Regions from separate parts of the Pseudoduganella sp. jia 9 genome, predicted to be linked through region 1. Evidence: riboswitches for the same ligand, from Rfam matches in the RefSeq annotation. Region 1 holds a riboswitch; each other region holds the start of a gene.
The links. A riboswitch is a leader RNA that binds a small molecule or an ion and turns the genes downstream of it on or off. The one in region 1 is predicted to bind cobalamin.
Positions count from the first base shown of each region.

Region 2: it holds a riboswitch for cobalamin, as region 1 does, so the genes downstream of both, ACY34H_RS10880 (cobaltochelatase subunit CobN) here and ACY34H_RS29810 (TonB-dependent receptor domain-containing protein) in region 1, are expected to answer to the same signal.
Region 3: it holds a riboswitch for cobalamin, as region 1 does, so the genes downstream of both, ACY34H_RS17480 (energy-coupling factor ABC transporter permease) here and ACY34H_RS29810 (TonB-dependent receptor domain-containing protein) in region 1, are expected to answer to the same signal.

Region 1 is NZ_JBUPWE010000037.1:788-4,993, reverse strand. It holds gene ACY34H_RS29810 (TonB-dependent receptor domain-containing protein) at 12-1,850, opposite strand; cobalamin riboswitch at 1,925-2,159, opposite strand; gene ACY34H_RS29805 (histidine phosphatase family protein) at 2,184-2,729, opposite strand; gene ACY34H_RS29800 (adenosylcobinamide-GDP ribazoletransferase) at 2,720-3,484, opposite strand; gene cobT (nicotinate-nucleotide--dimethylbenzimidazole phosphoribosyltransferase) at 3,489-4,206, opposite strand, start outside.
Region 2 is NZ_JBUPWE010000007.1:264,882-269,087, forward strand. It holds gene ACY34H_RS10880 (cobaltochelatase subunit CobN) at 1-2,592, opposite strand, end outside; cobalamin riboswitch at 2,702-2,922, opposite strand; gene ACY34H_RS10885 (DUF3526 domain-containing protein) at 2,941-4,206, opposite strand, start outside.
Region 3 is NZ_JBUPWE010000012.1:173,379-177,584, reverse strand. It holds gene ACY34H_RS17495 (energy-coupling factor ABC transporter ATP-binding protein) at 1-626, opposite strand, end outside; gene cbiQ (cobalt ECF transporter T component CbiQ) at 623-1,357, opposite strand; gene ACY34H_RS17485 (energy-coupling factor ABC transporter substrate-binding protein) at 1,347-1,658, opposite strand; gene ACY34H_RS17480 (energy-coupling factor ABC transporter permease) at 1,655-2,335, opposite strand; cobalamin riboswitch at 2,455-2,661, opposite strand; gene ACY34H_RS17475 (c-type cytochrome) at 2,739-3,524, opposite strand; gene ACY34H_RS17470 (cbb3-type cytochrome c oxidase subunit I) at 3,521-4,206, opposite strand, start outside.

The DNA.
Region 1 (4,206 bases):
CTCAGCTTCGATTACTTGAAGCCGTAACGGAGGGCGGCGAACACGTTCGAACCGCCGGTCTGGTAATAGCGGGCCAGTTCGTAGTCCTTGTCGCCCACGTTGTTCCAGCGTGCCAGCGCCGACCAGTCCTGGTTGAAGTGGTAGGTTGCGTACAGGTTCACCACGCCGTAGCCGGACAGGCGGTTGCGGTTGGCGGCATCGTCGAAACGATCCGACGACACCTGCAGCTCCACGCCGCCACGCACGGCCCCCATGTCGTATTCGGCCACGAAGTTGGCGTGACGCTTGGCGCGGCGCTGCAGGCGCTTGCCGGTGGTCTCGTCCTTCGGGTCCTGGAAGTCGGCATTGGCGATCAGCAGCAGATTGCCCATCTGGCGCTCGGCCGACAGCGACAGGCCTTTCAGCACCGCCTTGTTGACGTTGTAGGCGCAGCCGAACTGGTAGCCGGGGTCCGGGCACGGCGTGGTGTTCAGCAGCAGGTCGTCCAGCTTGTTGCGGTAATACACGGCGCCCAGTTGCGTGGTGCCGTCGTCGTAGCGCAGGCCGGCTTCGGCATTGCGGCCTTCTTCCGGACGGTTGTTCTCGTTGCCGTAGCCCGGGTAGAACAGCTCGTTGTACGACGGTGCGCGGAAGCTGGTGGCGAAGCTGGCTTCGGCGCGCAGCGCGCTGGTGAAGCGGTAGCCATAGCCGACCGAACCGGTGGTTTTCGAGCCGTATTCCGAGTTGTCGTCATGGCGCACGCCCACGTTAGCCAGGTGCGCGCCGCGTTTCAGGCTGTAGCTGGCGGCCAGCGAGTTGGTATGGCGGGCACGGTTCAGCTCCGCCGTCGAGCCATCGGCTTCTTCCTTGCGGTGTTCATACAGCACTTGCAGGTTGTCGCTGCCGATGCGGAAATCGTTCTGCACGGTGAAGGTGCTGGTCGTGGTATCGATCTGGCTGGAGCCGAACGGGCCGGTGCCATAGAACGAGCCGGACTTGTCACGCGACTGCGAAGCCTGCACCAGCATCGTCCAGAAGGGCAGGAACTGGTTGCGCGCATAGACGCCCACGTTGCTGACCTTCTGCGTGCTGTAGGCATCGAAGCTGGCGCTGTCGTAGTCCGCTTCTGTATCGGTGTACAGGAACATGGCGCCCAGTTCGTGGCCGGGTGCCAGCTTGTAGGCTACCTGGCCCGACGCGGCCTTGCGGTCGTAGCCGTCGTCGTCCGGGTCGAAGCTGGAGCTGGGGCGGCGGGTCGAAGAGAAACCGTCCGAACGCTCCTTCGAGACGGAGAATGCGTAGCTCAGCTGGTCCGTGCCGCCGGAGACCGCGGCATTGGCCGCGAAGGTCTTGTCGCTGCCGCCACCGACCGACGCGGCGATGGACGGCGCGCCTTCGCCTTTTTTTGTGAACAGCTGGATCACGCCGCCGATCGCATCGGCGCCGTACAGCGTGGACATCGGGCCGTAGACGATCTCGATGCGTTCGATGGCCGACAGCGGAATGCCGTTCCAGCTGGCCGAGCCGGTCGATGCCGAGGCGATGCGGATGCCATCGACCAGCACCACGCTCTGGTTGCCGTTGGCGCCGCGGATGAACACGTTCGACGCCGCGCCGGGGCCGCCGTTGCGGGTGACTTCGATGCCGCGCTGGCGCTGCAGCAGTTCGGTGATGGAGCCGGCGCCGGAGTTGGCGATCTGCTCGGCATTGATTGTGACGGTATCGCTGATCACTTCGCTGGCCAGCGTGGGCGTGCGAGTGGCGGTGACGATGACGGAGTCGATGGCGGCGTCATCGGCGAATGCGCCGGGCGCTGCAAAGGCGAGCGCGAACGACGCGATGGCCGCTTGCGAGGCTACTGGAGAGGTCATGGACAATCTTTGTAAAATGAGCAACCGGCCAACGTCCCCGCAGGCCGGATTGAACAGAGGCGCTCTCCGAAGGAGCGGCTCCACCTGGTTTGGCCGGTATCCGGGCTGGCGGGCATCACCGTCCGACCTTCCCATGCGAATCGCACAGTGGTTGTCGCGGACGGCTGCCGCGCTGCGATTCGCTAGCGCGGCTGCCTGCTTACCGTTGCGGGGGCAGCATACGTTGGCCGATCAGGAGATCAGGCTGCGCATTTCCCGTTTAACTGCGCTCGAGGACTCGGGCGCGGGCACCAAAACGGCGCAATTATAGAGTATTGGCGTATCGGCGCGGTATCAGGGAAATTCCAGGCGCAGCACTTCGCCGTAGCCGATGCGGTGCGCCCGGGACGCCGCAGCCAGTGCCGCCTGCTCCGGCGTTGTGCCATCGGCGAGCGCAGAGAGCAGGCGCATGGTGCCGGCGTGGCAAATCACGACGGCGCTGCCGCTCCCATGCCGGCGGATCGTGGCCAGTGCGAGGGCAACCCGGCGCGCCACGTCGAGTACCGATTCGCCGCCGCCGGGGCGGTAATGCGCCAGGTCGGCCGCCCAGCCATCGACTTCCGCGCGCGGGATATCGTTCCAGCTGCGCCGCTCCCACTGGCCGAAATCCATTTCGGCCAGGTCGGCGTCGAAGGCCACGTTGGCCGACAGCCGGCGCGCCAGGTCGGCGCAACGGCGCAGCGGGCTGGAAAATACCGGGGCAATGCCCGGCAGCCCGCCAGAACGCAATGCCTCGCATACGTTTTCCAGCTCATCCGGATCGGCCGGCAGGTCGCTGCGGCCATAGCAGATGCCATCCGCGCCGATTGGGCGCGGATGGCGCACCAGAATCAGTTCCATCGCGCCAGCACGCACACATAGAATGCCGCTTCCGTCAGTTGCTGGACCGCGCCCAGGCAATCGCCGGTAAAGCCGCCGAGACGCCTGTCCAGCTTGCGGGCAAACCATCGCGTGACGAGCACCATCGCCGCGGCGCCGAGCGCGATGCCGCGCCAGTCCAGCCAGCCCGATGCCGTGGCCGCCAGCACGGCGGGAACGCAGCATGCGGTGGCGATCGCGAACTCGGCGGAGGTCATCTGCTGTGCCAGCGGCTTGGCCTTGCCTTCGGCGCGCGCATAGTCCATCCGCCAGATCAGGCTTGCCGCCATCAGCCGCGACAGCGGATGCGCGACGCACAGGGCTGCGACGGTGGCAAGAATGGGCAGGTGCGCCAGCGCGGCGCACTTCACAGCCAGCAGCAGGATGATGCCGATCGCACCATAGGCGCCGATGCGCGAATCCTTCATGATCTCCAGCGCTCGCTCGCGCGTCATGCCGCCGCCGAGGCCATCGCAGGTGTCGGCAAAGCCATCCTCGTGAAATGCGCCGGTCAGATAGATGCCGGCTGCGGTGGACAGCAGCACGGCAACCGCTGGCGGCAGCACTTGCGCTGCGCTCCAGTAAACCGCCGCGGCAATGGCGCCGACGACAAGGCCGACGAGCGGAAAGTAGCGCGACGCGTGGTGCAGCCAGTGCGGCTCGAAGCCTACCCAGCGCGGGATCGGCAGGCGCGTGAAGAACTGCAGCGCAATGAAGAACAGCCGCACCTGCAGCATCGCGTCAGGCCTTGCCGCTGACCTGGGCCGATGCGAACGTGGCCATGCGGTTCAGGAAGTTGACGGCGGCGTGGAGCAGCGGCAGTGCCAGCGCGCTGCCGGTGCCTTCGCCCAGGCGCAGGTCCAGCTGCAGCAGCGGCTTGCCGCCCAGCGCTTCGAGCAACTGGCGGTGGCCGTTTTCGTTCGAGCAGTGCGAGTACACGCAATAGTCGAGGATCGCCGGCTGCAGTCGCGCCGCGACGAGCAGTGCGCTGGTGACGATGAAGCCATCGACCAGCAGCACCATGCGGCGCTCGGCGGCGCGCAGCATGGCGCCGGCCATCATGGCGATTTCGAAACCGCCGAATGTGGCCAGCACGTCCAGCGGCGCCGTTGCCGTGGCGTGCAGCGCCGCGGCGGCCTCGATCACGCGTCCCTTGTGCAGCACCCCGTCCGGTCCCAGGCCGGTACCGGCACCCACGCAGGCGGCTGCCGGGATGCCCGTCAGCTTGTGCATGAGCGCTGCGGCGGCGGTGGTATTCCCGATGCCCATCTCGCCGAAGCCGATCACGTTGCCCGGCAGCGTGTCGACGAGCGCGGCGCCGTGCGCGAGCGCCTGCGCGCATTGTTCGGCCGACATGGCTGGTTCCACCGCGAAGTTGCGCGTGCCGTGGGCGATCTTGCGCCCGGTGAGACCATCGCGCGGGCCGAAATCATGGGCCACGCCGGCGTCGATGACCTGT
Region 2 (4,206 bases), on a different contig from region 1:
CCGCATCTCCAGGCGCGGCGAATCGGCCAGCTTCGCCGCCACCTCCGGTCCCTCGACGCCGCCCTTCTTCATCGACGCCAGCATCAGGTCGATCGATTCCTGTTTCCATTGCCGGCCGAAGACGTGCAGCCCGTGCGGCATGAATTTTTCCTGCAGCTTGGTCAGGTAGTGGCCGATCTCGTGCGCCAGCAGGTCGTCGTCGGCCGCGTCGTAGCCGATGCCGCGCACTTCCAGCACGTCTGCCATCGATGCTTCCAGTTCCGCCTTCAGGTTCAGCGCGGCGACCCGTTCGCGCATCAGGCTGGCCGCCTGCGTCTTCAGCGATTCCGAGCTGGCCGCCTCGTAGCTTTCCACCACCTGGCGCAGTGCGAGCAGGTCGTCGTACAGCGGCGTGCTGGCCAGCGGCGGCGTCAGGTGATCGACGATCACCGCCAGCCCGCGCCGCTTGGCCTGCGTGCCTTCGCCGACACCGTCGACGATGTACGGATAGATGCCCGGCAGGTCGCCGGCGATCAGGCTCGGATAGTCGTCGGCGGCCAGGCCCACCGCTTTGCCCGGCAGGAATTCGTAGGTGGAATGGCGCCCCACGTGCACCAGCGCGTCGGCCCCGAAGCGGTCGCGCACCCAGTGATAGAAGCCCAGGTACTGGTGCGGCGGCGTGATGCTGGTGTTCGCGTGCAGCAGTTCCTCGTCCACCTCCCAGCCGCGCGGCGGCTGCGGGCCGATGAACACATTGCCGAACACGAGGCCCGGCACCAGCATCCTGCCCTGGTCGACCATGATCCTGCCGGGCGCGGCGCCCCACCCTTTCAGGCCTTCGATGCCGTAGCCGGACAGCTCGCGGTTCAGCGGCTCCAGCGTGGCGCAGCGGCGCGGCGCGCGCACGTCCAGGCAGGCGCGATACCCGTCACCCAGCGCTGCCAGGCCGCGCATCGCCGCCTCGCGCCGGGGATGGTCGGCGCCTTCGACCAAATGCTGCAGTTCCTTGACGATCACGTCGACCTGCTTGCGCCCCAGCAGCCATTCGCCGGCCTTCTCCGCTTCCAGCACGTCGGCATGCAGGCGGCCCAGCAGGCCGCCGGTCATTTCGCGCTGCACGCGCGGCGACAGGGTGCCGAACCATGTCGCATAGTCGGCCGCACTGACCGTATTGACCGTGCCGGCCAGCTCGCGCAGGCCGGCGCGGTCTTCCGGCAGGTTGACGCCATGCGCCATGATCCGGTCCAGCAGGGCCTCTGGCGACGCCGGCAGCTCGCCGACGGTGTAGCCGGCGTTTTTCAGCGCATGGAGCATGTCGAACAGCGAGGCTGGCACGTCCAGGTTGTCGGCGCCGATGTTCTGGCGGCCCGGCGGGTGGTTGTAATAGACCAGCGCCACGCGCTTGTCGCGGTTGGGCTTGCCGCGCAATGCCAGCCAGCGGGTGACGCGCGCCGCCAGCCGGCCGGCTTCGGCATTCAGCACGACCGGCGGGCGGTTCTCGATGCCGGTCACCCTGTCGCGCTGTGCCTGGCCCAGCGCCGCCACCACGATCGGCTGGCCGATCCCCTGCAGTTCGGGCAGCGCCACGCGGTACTGCACCGAATCGGGCGGCAGGCCGTCCGGCGACAGGCGCCATTGCAGCGCGGTGCGGTCGGACAGCCGGATGGCCTTGAATACCGGGACATCGAGGCGCTTGAGCGCTTCGGCGACGGCTTCACGCCCTTCGGCCGCGCCGACCACGAAATCCTGCAGCACCACCAGCGCCGCCGGCCTTGCCGGCGCCACCAGTTCCGGCAGCCGTTCCAGCGCCTGGCGCGAGGCGCCGCCCCAGCGCGTGAGCACCTGCACGCACGGCTGGCCACCGGCCTCGATGCGCGCGCACACGGCAGCTGGCACGGCCGCATCCATGTTCGACAGGTCCAGCACCACCACGGCCGGCCGTGCCGTCAATCCCAGCCGCGCGCCGTTGCCCCAGGCGGCATCAGCGGCCAGTTCGCGCCGCCCGACGCGCACGCGCAGCACCGGTTCCGGTTGCGGGCCGGCCAGCGGCGTGGCCGGGTGCAGCCGGTGGGCCAGCAGCGCCGCGGTGTTGTCGACGCCGCCGGCCTGCCACACGCGGCGCGCCGCCAGCCAGTGCGGTGCGGCCGGATGCGCCTCGGCGGCCTGCAGCGCGGCCGGCGGCGGGTTCTCGGTCGACAGGTCGCGCAGCGTGTCGGGTGAAAACCCGGCCATCGCGCCGTGACCGTCCCGGCTCATCAGGCTGAGCCCTGCCTCGCCGTTGAATGCCAGCACCGCCGCGCGCGGCTTCGCGTGGCGCGCCAGCGCGGTCTTCAGGCGGTGGGCAGGATCGCCGAACAGCGACACGGCCAGGATGGTGTCCGCCCCGCCGACCAGCCGCGCCACCTCGCGCTCGTCCAGCGCCATCCATTGCGCCGGCGTGCGCAGTTCGATGCGGTCCTTCGGATGCAGGGCGAGGTGGCGGTGCGCGGCCTCGATCGCCACCGGCGCGGCGCGCTCGGTGACGATCGCGAACAGCGTGGCCGCATGGCCGCGCGCGCAGGCCAGGAAACACAGCAGCGCAAGCAGCGCGCGCACGAGTGGGGAGATAGTCAATGGTCTTCCGAACGGTCGGCATTTTCCCTGCGATGCCATGCCGCCGGTCCAGGGAAAAGGCTTGAAACAAATAGAAACGCCACAGGCAAGGCCACACCCCGGGCCAAGCACCTTTTTTTCGCGAACGGCCGGTCTTCTGGCTTGCCTTCTTCCTTCCCCGTTCCTGCCTTCCCGTGCACGTGGCACAGTGGCGGGTCGAACGAGGTCGTCAGGCTCACAGCAGCGGGGGCTGCGCCGGACTGGCGGGGGATGGAGATCCCGCGCGTCACCGGCTTCCCGTTTCACCCTCCAGCCGGCAGGCGGGAGGGCACCGTTCACATCAAGCGGCGGATTCTACATGGGTTGAGGCTAATTTGTCATCCGCAGGCGGCCCAGCCGCCACAGCCCCGCCGCCAGCACCGCTCCCGCCAGCAGGAGCACGGCGGCCATTGCGCCCCATCCCGGCATGCCAGCCGCCACGCCCGGCGCGAACGACGGCCGCCTGGCGAAATCGGCGGTGCCGAACGGCCGGTCGTTGAACAGGTACGGATAGTAGAACTCGCGGATCTGCCGGTGGAACGCCACGATGGCGTCCTGGTAGGCCAGTTGCGCGGGCAGGTCGGTGCCGGCCAGCCGGTGCAGCACGGCCTGCGCGCCCACGCCCGGCAGCAGCCAGCCGAGCCGGTCGGTCCATGCCTGCCGTGCCAGCAGCCCGTCGCGATATGTGCGTACATCCTCGGCCACGCTTTCGTCGCCCACCTGGTGGAAGGCGAAATACCATTTCCAGTGGAAGCCGGGCGGCACGGCGGCACGGTCTTTCCATTCCGGATGGGTGGCGACGAACTTGCGCATCGTTTCGTCACGCGGCACTTCCCACGCGCCGTGCACGGTCTGCCGCTGCGCCAGCATCAGGTCGACGCCCTGGTTTACGGGAATCGCCCGGGTCAGCGCCACGTTGGCCAGCGCCGGCAGCACGAGCGTCAGCATGGCCCAGGTGCCCATCAGCACCGTGGCGTTCGTGACGGAGCGCCAGTGGCGCATGGCGACCAGCAGGGAAAGGCCGGTCCAGAAGGCCAGGCAGGCCGCCGTCACCGCCACCACGATGAACAATGTCGCGAGACCGGTGGCGGACATTGCCGCGCCCACGCACACCGGCATGGCCAGGCAGACGAGCAGCAGCGCATAACGCAGCCCGACGCGGCGCCACCACAGCCGCCGTGCATCCGGCATCGCCAGCACCAGCCGCAGGCGGCCCGACTGCCGTTCTCCCGATACCAGGTCGTGCAGCAGCGCGATGGCGAACAGCGGCGCCAGGTAGATCAGCACGAATGCGTAGTCGAAGCGGCCCGGCAGCGCCACCTCCGGGTTGAACGTTTCGCCTTCGTAGAGCTGGGCCTGCAGCCCCAGCGCGCGGATGCGCAGCACGTACGGCGCCACGTCGCGCAGCCCCAGTGCCAGGAATGCCGCGTCGGACGGCGGATCCCAGGTGTTGTAGAAGGTGTAGTAGGCCGGACTGCCGGCATCCTTGCTGTCCGGGTAGCGGGCCGCCAGCGCGGCCACGTCTCCTTCATGCAGCGGGGCCAGGCGGGCGATGGTCTGCCGCTGGCGCTCCACTTCATGCATGCCGGACCAGAC
Region 3 (4,206 bases), on a different contig from region 1:
GCCCAGCCGAGCGCGAAGTCGGCGTCATGGGTCGACAGCATGACGGTGATGCCACGTGCCGCCAGCCGGTCGAGCAGCGCCGCCAGGGCCGCCTGCATCGGTGCGTCGAGCCCCGCCATCGGCTCGTCCAGCAACAGGACCTGTGGTTCCATGGCCAGCACGCCGGCGATGCAGACGCGCTTTTTCTGGCCAAAGCTCAGGTGATGGATGGCGCGGCCGGCGTGAGCGGACAAGCCGACGGCATCGAGCGCGGCGGCCACCCGCGCGCGCACGGTGGCTGCGTCGAGGCCGAGGTTGAGCGGGCCGAACGACACGTCTTCTTCGACGTGCGCGGCGAACAGCTGGCGATCCGGGTCCTGGAACACCAGGCCGACGCAGCGCCGCAGCGCGTTCGATGCGGCCCTGCCACGGCCGACAGCCTGGCCGTCATGCAGCAGCGTGCCGGCCGCCGGCCGCAGCAGGCCGTTCAGGTGCCGCAGCACGGTCGTCTTGCCGGCGCCGTTCGCGCCCAGCAGCGCATGGCGGCGCCCGCGCCCCAGTGCCAGGCTGCAGCCGCGCAGTCCGGCGCTGCCATCCGGGTAGACGTAGTCGACACCGGCGAGTTCGAGGACGGGCGGCGCGCTCACCAGCGGTCTCCCGCGGCCAGCGCGACCAGCAGCACGCCGGCCAGCACGGCCCGCGCGTTCTGGCGCCGCGCCTGCGGATGGGCCACCGGCAGGAAGCGCAGCGTGCCGCTGTACGAACGCGCATCCGCCGCCATCTGCAATGCCGCGGCACGCTGCCACACCTGCAATGCCAGATGGCCGGCCAGCATCCCGGTCGAACGCCACGCCTGGTGCCAGCCGCGATAGCCCTGCCGCGCGCGCTGCGCCTCGACACCGTCGTCCCAGGCCTGGCGCAGCACGGCAACCATGCGGTAGCACAGCGCCATCAGGTCGAGCAGCAGTTCGGGGACGCGCAGGCGGCGCAGCAGCGCCAGCAGGTCGGGCAGCGGCGTGGTCAGCACAAGGCCGAGCAGCGCGGCCAGGATGGCCAGCGACCGCAATGCGGTACGTGCGGCCACCGGCAGCATCGCTGCGCGCCAGTGCCAGTCGCCCTGGAGGTCGGGCCCGGCCAGCATCGCCAGGCAGGCCAGCAGCAGGAAGCCGAACGGCGCCAGTGCCGCCGCCAGCAGGGTGCGCAGCGGCACGCGCGCGCCCACGACAGTGCACAGCACCAGCACGGCAGCGAGCATGGCCAGCGCGCCGGGGCTGTGGGCGATCCAGGCGGCGGCAACGCCGGCACACGCGAACAGTGCCTTGGCCGACGGTGCGATGGCGCGCCAGTGGCTCGCGTAGGCAGCCGAATCAATCAGCATGGCGCTCCCTTGCCTCGATCTCTGCCTTGCGCGCGCGTTCGCGTCCCACCGACAGGCCGAGCCAGTAGCCGATCACGCCGGCGCCAAGCGCTGCCTGCAAGGCGAACAGCAGCGACGCGATTTCGCCGCTGGCCGGCTCGAACACCGGGTGGAACCAGGGCTGGTAGTGCGGCGCCAGCGTGCCGATCGCCTGCCGTGCGAGATCGTCGGCCCCGCCGAAGTCCGCACCGCCGGCGATCCACAGCGGCAGCACCGTCGACAGGGCGAGCACCGTCCACAACATCCAGGAACGCGCTCTCATGCCGGCTTGCTCCGGGCGTGCGCAAAGACGGGCGCGGCGGAAAGTTCCGCACCGTGGAACCTGGCGACCGCGTTCACTACCAGCACCGTCAGCATGCCTTCGCTGATCGCGATCGGCACCTGAGTCAGGGCAAAGATGCCGCCGAACCTGAGCAGCGAAGCCTGCACGCCGCCCAGCGGGTCGGGGAAAGCCCAGGCCAGCTGCAGCGAAGTGGTGGCATACGTGGCGAGGTCACCGAGGCAGGCCGCCGCGAACACGGCGAAGGAGCGGGACATGCCCATCGCGGCCGCGGCGCGGAACACGCCATAGGCAACGAAGGGGCCGACCACGGCCATCGAGAACACGTTGGCACCCAGGGTCGTGATGCCGCCATGGGCCAGCAGCAGTGCCTGGAACAGCAGTACCACGAAGCCTACCGGCACCATCGAAGCGGGACCGAACAGCAAGGCGCCAAGGCCCACGCCGGTGGGATGCGAGCAGCTGCCCGTCACCGACGGCAGCTTCAGCGCCGACAGCAGGAACGCGAACGCGGCGGCGACACCGAACAGCATGCGGTGCTCCGGATGCCGGCGCAGGTCGCGCCCCATGGAACGCAGGCCCCAGGCCAGGAACGAAACGGAAACAGCCGACCAGCCCAGCGCGTGCGCGGGCGGCAGGAAACCTTCCATGATGTGCATTCGAAACCTCCCGTCGAATGGTCAATATGAGCACCGGCGGGGATCGAAAAAGAAAGACGGTCGAGACGGAGCACGGACGGCAAGCCGAATCGACAGCGGCTTCCCGTCACCCCGGGGAATGGTGCTGACTTGCTTGGGCCGGTATTCTGGCTCGCCGTCATTCTTCTTCCGCGCCTTCCCGCGAGTATCGCAGTGGCTTGTTGGCGGAGTCCGTCAGGCTTACAGCAGCGGGGGCTGCACCGGAATGGCCGCATGGCGGCTTCACCGGTTTCCCGTTTAACGCCCTTCCCGAACGGAAAGAGCGCACCCAAGCGCGCATGGTAACTCATCGGGCCGGAAAAGGTACAGCACTTTGCTGCGCCGTCCGGCGTTCCAGTATCCGCGGCGGCGCTCCGGCTTCCTCCTATCTGGCCGCGTAATAGCGGGCCAGCTGCGCCACCTCCTGGTCCGAAAGATTGCGCACCGCGTTGCGCATCTGCGCATTGACGTCGTTGCGCCGAGTACCGTCGCGGAAGGCCAGCAGCTGCTGGTGCAGGTACGATTCGGGCAGGCCGTCGAGCCATGGCGATGCCGGCTTCTTTACTTCGATCGCATGGCAGGATGCGCAGGCGCCCACGTTGCGCATCGGGTCGCCGTTGCGTACCAGGCGCGGCGTGTGCTGGTCGATCGGGTCGGCCAGCCGTTCGCGCGGCAGGTAGGCGTAGTACGCGGCCAGGTCGCGCATGTCCGTGTCGGACAGTTCCTCCACCAGCGGGCGCATGATGGCGCTGGCCCGGTGGCCGGATTGATAGTCGCGCAGCTGTTTATAGGTGGCGGCGGCGGGCTGGCCGGCCAGGTGCGGCGAGCCGGCGGGACTCATTCCCCGCGCGCCATGGCACATCGTGCACTGCATCGCCAGCGTGGCGCCGCGGCCGATCGATGCGCTGTCGGCCGGCGCCATCATCTGCGCCATCACGATCACGTCGCTGGAGCGGCGCCCGGTGTCGTCCAGCGCCGCGGTGTAGTACCGGCCGGGTACGCCGGCGGCGCGGCAGATCGATTCCCACATGCTCGTCATCGCATCGCGCGCCTGCGCACGCGGCACCCAGACGAAGCCGACCAGCGCCGCCAGCAGCGCGATGGCCAGCAGCGCCAGCACGCTGCCGGTGAACCAGCGGTTCCGCAGCGAGAACGATTTTTCGGAATTCATGGCTGGCTCCCGATCGGCACGGCCGGCACGGATGTCTGCGGCAGCGCCATCAGCTGCATGATCGGGAAGCCGTAGTTGACGACCGACAGCCCGATCATCAGCGCCAGCCAGATCGCGTAGCCGTTCAGCGCGGCCGGCGTGCGCTCGGCGTGCACCGTCTGGCTGAACGTGAATTCGGGCAGCGCAACGAGCGCGCTGCGGTGGCCGCGCGCCAGCACCAGCAGGAACAGCAGGCCGGAGACCACCAGCAGCAGGCCGCCGATGAAGGTGATGATCACGGTGATGGCCTGCGGCGCAATATGCGGATCGCTGTAGTCGAAATAGGCCATCCGGCGCGGCATGCCGAGGATGCCCACCACGTGCCACGGGAACGTCAGCACGATCATGCCGACGAACCACAGCCACAGCTGCCAGCGCATCGCCCGGCCGTTCTTCAGCTCGCGGCCGGTGAGATGGGGCCACAGGTCGTAGGCCAGCGCGAAGTACATGATCACGATCGCCCCGCCGAAGATCAGGTGGAAGTGCCCGGTGATCCACTGCGTGTTGTGGATGGCGAAGTCGAGCTGGTAGCTCATGTTGATCAGGCCCCCTGCCCCGCCGAAGCCCAGCATGATGAAGGAGAACGCCACCGCCAGCATCATCGGGTTATGCCACGGCAGGCGCTTGACCCAGCCGATCGCGC